Regions from separate parts of the Arthrobacter ramosus genome, predicted to be linked through region 2. Evidence: predicted binding sites of a transcription regulator. Region 2 holds the regulator's gene; the other holds the start of a gene.
What was found. The regulator LexA, encoded in region 2, represses DNA repair genes until DNA is damaged. The targets are predictions, from matches to a motif close to TCGAACANNTGTTCGA.
Positions count from the first base shown of each region.

Region 1: the regulator LexA is predicted to act here: its motif matches at 1,652-1,667, upstream of ABD742_RS03445 (LysM peptidoglycan-binding domain-containing protein).

Region 1 covers NZ_BAAAWN010000001.1:720,597-725,461, reverse strand. Annotated here, with positions in the region: gene ABD742_RS03455 (Na+/H+ antiporter) at 1-488, opposite strand, end outside; gene ABD742_RS03450 (NAD(P)H-binding protein) at 609-1,265, opposite strand; gene ABD742_RS03445 (LysM peptidoglycan-binding domain-containing protein) at 1,820-2,806, shown strand; gene ABD742_RS03440 (hypothetical protein) at 3,554-3,901, opposite strand; gene ABD742_RS03435 (DUF805 domain-containing protein) at 4,533-4,865, opposite strand, start outside.
Region 2 covers NZ_BAAAWN010000001.1:3,184,633-3,189,497, reverse strand. Annotated here, with positions in the region: gene ABD742_RS14765 (ATP-dependent DNA helicase) at 1-1,357, shown strand, start outside; gene lexA (transcriptional repressor LexA) at 1,489-2,238, opposite strand; gene ABD742_RS14755 (LysM peptidoglycan-binding domain-containing protein) at 2,606-2,965, shown strand; gene ABD742_RS14750 (histidinol-phosphate transaminase) at 3,057-4,175, shown strand; gene hisB (imidazoleglycerol-phosphate dehydratase HisB) at 4,218-4,844, shown strand; gene hisH (imidazole glycerol phosphate synthase subunit HisH) at 4,841-4,865, shown strand, end outside.

The DNA.
Region 1 (4,865 bases), 2.5 Mb from region 2:
GTCTGGAAGATCACGATGGCGGCGGCGTCGTTGAACAGCCCTTCGCTCTGCAGCACGGTGATGAGCCTGCGCGGCATGTGGACGCGGCCGGCAACGGATTCAACCGCCACGGGGTCCGGCGGAGCCACCATGGCACCCAGTGCGATCGCCGCCGGAATGCCGATCCCTGGAATCATGAGCCACGCGGCTCCGGCAACGGCCGCCGTCGAAACGACCACGAGTGCCACCGCCATGAGCAGAAGCGTCCGCCAACGGACCCGGAAGACCGCCCAGGAACTCTTCTGGGCGGTCGCGAAGAGCAACGGAGGGAGGAAGATCGGGAGGATCAGTTCAGGCGCAAGCTCAAAGTCCGGGAAGCCAGGGATGAAGGTCATCGCCGCAGCCAGCAACAGCATCAGCACCGGGTACGGGAGCCGCAAGCGGTCCCCCAAGCCCACGGCCACGACCGTTGCAAGCAGCAATCCAACAATGAGTGCCAACTGGTCCATGTTCCCGATTTCCCCAGACGTCGTAGCGGCAGCGTCCCGGGCACCTGCCGAGGGACTAGCCCTACCAACATATCCCGGCAGGTGCCGTCCCGGCCCGGCTCCCGACCGAGCAGGGTGCGGCTAGGACGCCGTGAGGGCCTCGACCACAGGTACCGAGCCGTCCCTGAACTCGATGGTGTGGCGGACAGTCTCGGGCAGTTCCAGGACGGCGGCAGCCACTAGGGCAACATTGGCCCGCGAAGTTTCGGTCCCGGTGCCCGGGTCTGCGGGGCTTACCTCAATGAGCGCAGACCCAGGATTGCTGGTCAGTGCGCCCGGGCCAAGGATCGTCCAGTCGAGGTCAGTCGCACGCAGGTACTCGTCCGCCGCGGCCTTGGCATCCGCGTAGGCGTAGAAGCTGTTGTCCTCGGGAACGCCATGGCTAGGTCCTGCGCCAAAGTAGGACACCATCACATAGCGGGCCACGCCCGTTTGCGCCGCGGCATCCATCGAGCGGATGGCGGCGTCCCTGTCCACTGCATACGTACGTTGCGGATTGCCTCCGCCTGCCCCGGCGGACCACACCACCGCGTCGTGGCCGTCAAGTGCAGCGGCGATCTCCGCCGTCGTCGAATTCTCGACGTCGAGTACTACCGGGGCGGCACCCGTCACTTCGACGTCGGGGGCGTGTTCCGGATTGCGGATGAAGGAAGTGACCGCGTGACCTTCGTTGCTCAGGATGCGGGACAGTTGCAAGGCCACCTTGCCGTGGCCGCCGATGATTGCGATTCGACTCATGGACCCATTCTGTCCCAGTGGTCAAGTGCATGGTCAAGCCCTCCCCAACACGGTGGATAAATTCCCGGAAAATAGCCGCTCCGCATTTGCGGAGCGCAATGCCGAATTCGTCAATTCTCCGGATAAATATGCCTACTAATTACTAAGCAGACTTAGTTTAGTCATCATCACAGCTCCCCGCGCGAGGGCTGGAAGTCCGGACCCTAAGGGCCGCCCCTCCCGCCGCCGACGAAGACTTACGAGTGTTTGGCGGGCTGCCGGAAATAAAAGCAAGTGGCACCCACTCGTGTGGAGGGAATTTCCCATTCCTACACTCAAATCACCTGCAGCAGGGAAAAGGAAATATCTCTTTCGTAAATCTCACTGATGGATTTATCAAAACGGGTTCGTACATCCCTTTGATGGATTTATCAAAGTAGATGGATCGAGGGATTCCTCAGTGCTGCGCATTTAAGCAAAAGGGTCTCAACAAGCGCCATCCCCTGCGCCTGCGTATCACCTTCCGGGCCAGCCAACCGACCGGCCCCAGAAACGATTAATTACGGGGATCCGACATGTATCAGCAGGAGTACAGGCACAGCGGGATCGGCGGAGGCAACGTCCTCGCCCTGATATCCGCGGGGGTAAGAACACTCGCCAGGTACAAGGCATCAATAGCCACCTGGGCAATCGTGGCAGTGGTCGCCATTGGCGCCGTGACGATGCAGAACTACTCACAGGTACTTGCGCCGGCAGGCACGAGCGCCGCAATTGCCCCGCAGCTCGGTTCGGGAGCCGGTATTGCCGCGCCTTCGCCGGCCGCAGCCAGTCCGACGCCGGCTGCCAGTCCCACGCCGGGAGCCACACAGGCGCCAGTACAGACGCAGGCACCGGCCGCCGTCGCGCCGTCAGCTCCCGCAGCGGCGGCGGCCGCAGTCGCAGCTCCACCCGCTCCTGCTCCTGCTCCTGCTCCTGCGCCTGACACGAACGCCTACACGGTGGTCAGCGGCGACACCGTTGGCTCGATTGCCGCCAGGTTCGGCGTCGACGTCAATGGGATGCTGGCGGCCAATGGGCTCAGCGCCTATTCCGTCATCGTGCCCGGCCAGGTGCTAAAGCTGACAGGGCCGCCGGTTGCCGCGGCCCCCGCCCCTGCGCCTGCACCGGCCCCCGCTCCGGCGCCAGCGCCTGCACCTGCTCCGGCGCCAGCGCCTGCACCTGCCCCCGCTCCGGCGGTGCGGACCATCTATGTTGCGGGTTCAGGTGGCCAGGCCGCCGTGGACAGTTGCATTGGCCCGATCCACTTCACCCCCACGGACGCCTACGCGCTGTTCATTACCGAACATGATTTCTGCGGCGGGTGGGCCCGATTCTCGGGCATCGGCGTCGGCGAGACCGTGAGCATCCCCGGTTACGGCACGTACACCGTGACCGCACGCGGCCAGGTGCCCCAAGGCGGGACCACCAACAACGTCGCAGCGGTATTCGGCGGATTCCCGCGAGCGATTCTACAGACGTGCATCCCGGGCACCAACCAGATGCTCGTCATCGCACTGAACTAAGGGCGGTCCCGCGGCGAGGTTTGTGCCAGCGACCATCCTGACCCTCTTTGAATCCGGGAAGGCCCCGTCAGCGGCATGTCGCCGGCGTGTTGCGTGCCATCGCTTTTCAAAGAAGGTCAGGACGGGAGGCCCTCGCCCAATACCCTCGATTTTGGGAGACTGGACCAAGACCTGAGAGCGGGGCGGACTTGGACGGACAACAATGGATCTGGGTTGCGACGGTGCTGGTCGTCGCGGCGGTAGTTGCCATTGTCATGGCCTTTGGACGCCGGTGACAATCATCCGCCCCGAGCCCGCCTGGGGATCGCGACCCGGCAGTGACTGTCTCTCAGGGCGCGACAACTTCGTGTACTTCCGCTTCTTGTGCCACAGCACGAGGAGGTGGAAAGAACACATCAGCACAACGGTGATGCCAACGAAGACCATAAGGTCAATGAGATAGCGGCCAAAATCCACGAGCAGGGATGCCTTTCGGTCCGGACAACCTCCTGATCGTAGCTGGAGATAGCCTACAGACGAAAACGGCCCATTACAGGGTGAACCTCAAGGAAACACTAAGAAAAGATCAAGATTCAACTAAGACTGCCCGCTCGAGCGTCAAATGCTTATGCAAGAATCTGTTTGTCCTCTAAGGAAGTGGCCAACTTCGAGAAGCGCCGCCACCTGAGGATTGGGGGACGCCCAAGTGGCGGCGCCTCTAAAAGCTATCGGCAGGTTGCGCGCGCTCTCAGCTATTCGGCAGGATCTTTACGAAATCTTTACGGCAAGTGCCCAGCAGACTTGCGGGCTTCGATCAGAACCAGGGGCGGACTTCGAGTCCTTCTCGCGGAGCTGACATTCGAAGAGGCCTTGGTCGGCATCCAAAGCCGTGCGCCGTCTTATCGAAGGCGCGACAAGCAGTCCGATGATTCGCATCGACGCAATGCCCAACAGGAACACAATGGCGATGGCCGCCCAGAATCCCAGAACCTGCCGAAGCGGAAAGAACCCCACAACGAAGATAACGATCGCCGGGAGGATCCCGATGTTGGACTCATAGGCTTTCTCCAACCGACCCCGCGGCGCCGGATTTAGATTTTGCTCGTTTGCGCGCATGCCAACGATCCCAATCGCTCTGGACCTCAATTAGCAGTACTCAAACACAGGCGAACCAGTAAGGACAGACTATTCGGCGCAATCAGATGCAACATGGTGGAGTCCCGGTCCTGTCGGTGGCCGACACTAGACTTGGAATCGAATATATATTCGAAGAAGAGCGTGTCCTGCGCAATCAGGTTGGGGTCACATGGTATAGCGGCGCGCCGTAAACGAGATGTTGCCTGCCGGCGCACCTCTGCCCTGATCGTGAGGAATAACGCCACAATGAATAACACCACTTTCCGACATAAACCTGGCAGTGATGCGCCGCATGCAGGAGATCGCGCACGTCGACGTCAACTGCGGGGTCGCGCTTGGCGCGCCCTGATTCAAGCTCGCGCCGCGGGCCAAGGAATGGGGGCTGATTGCGAGGTCTAGACAAATGCAACTGTCGACGATTGCAACCGAACACTAATAGACATGCTCAGTCCTCTCTACACGACAGAATGGGCCGAGCCACCCATCGTCCGGGCAGCGTGGCCAGTAGCGGCGTGGACCTTGTCACTGCGACGCGTGGCAATCCGGGACAGACACTGAAGGGCCACAGGCATGACGCCGGCGGCCCTTCAGAGTGTCCTCTGATGTGGACTTAGGCGGGGACGTCGAATCGCTGGCCCTCGGGCTTGGGCGGAAGGAACATGAAGATCAACAGCGCCAGGCTGCCGAGGAACGGAACGAGCCCGATGAGGATCATCCAGCCGCTGAAGTTTGCATCGTGCAGGCGACGGACGACGAGGGCGAGGGACGGGACGATGACTGCCAGGCCCCAGATGACCAGGAGAATGACGCCGACGATCATGCCAGGACCCGGAACCATGGCCCCGGAGTCACTGACGGTCGCGCCAGCGGAGCCTGCCACGGACATGATGATGTTCAGGACGATGCTCACGACGACGGAGATGAGGGTCCACCACCAGTATTC
Region 2 (4,865 bases):
CGTCGTGGTCACCAATCACGCGATGCTCGCAGTCAGCGCCTTCGAAGGCCTGGCCGTGTTGCCCGAATACGACGTCGTCGTGGTGGACGAGGCCCACGAGCTCCAGGACCGGGTGACCGGGGCTGTGTCCGGGCAGCTGTCCGTGGCGATGATCCATGCCGCGGCCTCCAGCGCCCGCAAACACACGGCCATCACCGTGGACGCGCTGAACGCCGTCGCGGACCGCCTGGAACTCGCGATCATCGGTGCGCCGTCCGGCCTCCTGCCCAACGGGCTCAATGATGAGCAACTTGATTGCGTGGACCAGCTCCGGGAAGCCTGCCGTGCAGCGCTTTCCGATTCGAAGGGAGATTCGTCCAACGCGGTCGACGGCGGACGCCAGCTCGCGCGCTCACGGCTGATGTTGATCCTCGAGCTGTGCGAACGGCTCCTCGCGGCGCGGGAAAACCGGGAAGTCGTATGGTTTTCCCGGAACAGTACTTTTGATCCGCAGCAGGGCTACACGGCGCCCGACGAGGATTCGCCCGCGCTCATCAATATCGCGCCGCTCAGCGTTGCCGGACGCCTCCGGGAAGGGCTCTTCGCAGGCCATACCGTGGTGTTGACCTCCGCCACCTTGGCAATCGGCTCTGCATTCGAGGCCACAGCCGGAGGGCTGGGCCTGACCGGACAAGGCGCCCCCAGCTGGACAGGCGTGGATGTAGGCTCGCCCTTCGACTACCCGAAGCAGGGCATGCTGTACGTCGCCAAGCACCTGCCTAAGCCGGGGCGCGGCACCTCGCCCGAAGCGCTTGACGAACTTGAAGAGCTCATCAAGGCCTCGCACGGCGGAGCCTTGTGCCTCTTTTCTTCCCGACGTGCGGCGGAGGACGCGGCGGAAGCGATGCGATCACGCCTGGACATGGACATCCTGTGCCAAGGCGAATCGACCATGGCCGCGTTGGTGAGGCAGTTTGCCGAGGAGGAGGACACATGCCTGTTCGGCACCATGTCCCTCTGGCAGGGCGTTGACGTTCCAGGCGGTTCATGCCGGCTGGTAGTGATTGACCGGATACCGTTCCCTCGTCCGGACGATCCCCTGATGACGGCACGGTCCCGCGCGGTGGCGCAGGCCGGCGGCAACGGTTTCATGGCAGTTTCGGCAACGCACGCGGCCATCCGGCTGGCCCAAGGGGCCGGCCGCCTCATCCGCTCAACCGGGGACAAGGGCGTCGTGGCAGTCCTGGATTCACGGCTTTCGACCGAGCGCTATGGCAACTTCCTCCGGGCAGCGTTGCCGCCCTTCTGGCCCACCACGGACCGTTCAGTGGTGCGGGGTGCGCTGGAACGGCTTTACGCCGACTCAGCCAAGGCTTAGATCGGCCGCACCAGCAAGCAGCGGCCTAAGGCCCGCGAAAACCGGCGCTTGTTTCCGATCCCGGAACCTGTTGCCCCGGAGCTGGAAACAAGACCCGGTCCTTGGCCCGGGTAGTTCCCCGCTACCGCGAACTAAAGTGAACGCAGGACCGAGACGACTTTGCCCATGATGGTGGCATGGTCGCCCAGGATGGGCTCGTACTGCGTGTTCTGGGGGAGCAGCCACGTATGGCCGTCGCGCTGCCGGAAGGTCTTGACGGTGGCTTCATCGTCCAGGAGTGCGGCCACGATGTCGCCGTTGAGGGCGTCGTTTTGACGCCGTACCACCACCCAGTCTCCATCGCAGATAGCTGCGTCGATCATGGAATCGCCGGCGACCCTGAGCATGAAGAGCTCGCCATGGCCTACCAACTGGCGGGGCAGCGGCAGGACGTCTTCGACGGTCTGGTCCGCCAGGATGGGTCCGCCGGCGGCAATGCGCCCGACGAGGGGAACCATGGCCGTGTCACTGGCACTCGCGAGTTCCGTGACGGCCATGCCGCCGGCGCTGCGGAGTTTCGCCGGCGCTTCAACGCCGGGTATGACGGAGCCGCCGTCCAGGGTCAAGGGCATGAGGACTTCCATCGCACGCGGGCGCTTGGGATCGCGACGAAGATAGCCGAGCTTCTCGAGCTGTGACAACTGGTGCGTGACGCTGGACAAGCTGGCCAAACCAACCGTGTCCCCGATTTCGCGCATCGACGGCGGATAGCCGTGATCGTTCACTGAACGTTGGATGGTCTCCAGGATTTTCTTCTGGCGGACGGTCAGGCTCTTGGGGGCCTTCTGCGGCTGCTGGCTCCGCGCTGAGGCCGACCCGCTGCCAGTGGCTTTCGCTGCCATGTTCGCCAACGCCCTTCCGTTCCGCCCGTTCGGCCCTGAGGCGCTTGCCGGGACTGTCGGCCTGAAATGTCAGACCCTCCTGTTGCACTGGTTCAGTGCTCGTTCCTTCACTCAAACGTAGGGCAGGCACAGGCGTTTTTCAAACATTTGTTCTAGCGAGTCTCGACATCGTTCGTTGATAAGTGCTAAAAATGTCATAGCAAGGTTCGAATATGTGTTCTATAAAAGTGATGCAGGATCCGGGTGTTCGTTCGAATCGTTCGAACAGAACAACGAACAACCGTCCTGCAAGCACTGACTGAAGGCAAGAATTGGCAGCCGCAACCAGAGATTCCGGAACGCGGCATTGTTCAGAAGGGCTCAGCTCATGTCCGCAATCACCATCACCCACAGGTCCGGCCGCAGTACGGCACCGGGCCGGCTTCGCCTGACCCGCCGGGGCCGCGTGGTCTTCTTCGGCGTCCCTGGAATGCTCTTGGTCGCAGTGCTGCTCAGCCTGGCGGGATTCCTGAATTCGCCGGCCAAGGCTGCTGATTCCGCCGCCGAGCTGCAGCCCACCTCCAGTGCGAGCGTTACGGTGCAAGTGGGCCAGTCCTTGTGGGGGATTGCGGGCATTGCCGCGCCTTCCCGGGATCCGCGCGACGTCGTTGCCGAGATTATCCAGCTGAACAACCTTCAGGACGGCCACATCGTGCCGGGCCAGCAACTGTTCATTCCTGCCACCTGACAGCAAGGTTGGCCGGGCTGACAGTTCGCCTGGACGGGCGCCGGGCCGTCACAGTTTCAGTGCATCCACCGTGGCGCCTTAAACTGTCATGGTGAGTGACCAGCTTGAGCGACTTGACCGACTTCCCCTCCGGACCAACCTCCGCGGCCTGAGCCCGTATGGCGCGCCGCAGCTTGATGTTCCGATTTTGCTCAACGTCAACGAAAACACGCATGGCGTACCAGCCGATGTCCAGGCAGCCATCACCGAAGCGGTAGCGGCAGCCGCCGTCGGACTGAACCGCTATCCCGACCGCGAATTCACCGAACTGCGCGAGGCCCTTGCGGAATACCTCGGCCACGACCTTGCGGCCGAGAACATCTGGGCTGCCAACGGCTCCAACGAAGTACTGCAGCAGATCCTCCAGGTTTTCGGTGGCCCCGGCCGGACCGCGCTCGGTTTCCCGCCCACGTACTCCATGTACCCTCTGCTTGCCAGCGGAACCGACACGGCATACATCGCTGGAGTTCGCGCTGAAGACTATGGACTCGATGCAGCCTCGGCCGCCGCGCAGGTCCGCGAACTCAAGCCGAATGTCGTGTTCCTCTGCTCCCCGAACAACCCCACCGGCACGGGGCTTGGGCTGGACGTCGTCGAAGCCGTTTACGAGGCCGGCGAGGCGAGCCAGACGGTCGTGATCGTGGACGAGGCCTACCACGAGTTCGCCCACGACAACACGCCAAGTGCGTTGACGCTCCTCCCTGGCCGGGAGCGCCTTATTGTCTCCCGGACCATGAGCAAGGCGTTCGCCCTGGCCGGTGCACGCATCGGCTACATGGCAGCTGCACCCGAGGTCGCCGATGCGATCCGCTTGGTCCGCCTTCCGTATCACCTGTCCGCCATCACCCAGGCAACCGCGCTGGCTGCCCTCCGGCACCGCGAAGCCCTCATGGCCGACGTCGAGGACATCAAGATCCAACGCGACCGCATTGTCAGCGAGTTGACCCGCATGGGCTTCAAGCCCGCCGCCTCGGATTCGAACTATGTGTTCTTCGGCGGAATCGAAAACCCCCACGCCCTGTGGCAAGGCCTCCTGGAGCGCGGTGTCCTGATCCGCGACGTCGGCATACCGGGCCACCTCCGTGTCACCGCCGGTACAGAGCCGGAGACCACGGCCTTCCTTGAGGCGCTTGAAGCCTTGCTGGACGGCCAGGTCTCCGCACCGGCCTAGACTTGAACAAGTCCCACCACACCTTCCTCCTAAGGATCATCAATGAGCGAAAACGGCGCCAGCACGGCGGCCGCCCGGACAGCACGCATGGAACGCACCACCAGTGAGTCCTCCGTCCTGGTTGAAATCAACCTCGACGGCACGGGAGTCTCGGATATCAGTACCTCGGTGCCGTTCTATGACCACATGCTGACGGCGCTCTGCAAGCATTCGCTCATCGACATGACCGTCAAGGCGACCGGAGACACCCACATCGACGCCCACCACACCGTGGAGGATGTTGCTATCACCTTCGGTGAGGTCCTCCGCACCGCCTTGGGTAACAAAGCCGGCATCCGCCGCTTCGGCGAGGCCACGGTCCCTCTGGATGAAGCGCTGGCCCACGCCGTCGTCGACGTCTCCGGACGCCCTTACCTGGTCCATGGCGGTGAGCCCGCCGGCCAGGAATACCACCTGATCGGTGGACACTTCACCGGTTCGCTGACCCGCCACGTCTTTGAGGCCATCACCCTGCACGCCGGCATCTGCCTTCACATGAATGTCCTGGCCGGTCGGGATCCGCACCACATCGTGGAAGCCCAGTTCAAGGCGTTCGCCCGTGCGCTCCGTTCCGCCGTCGAGTCCGACCCCCGCGTCGAAGGCATTCCGTCCACCAAGGGCGCCTTGTGAGTAGGCACATCCTCAAGGATG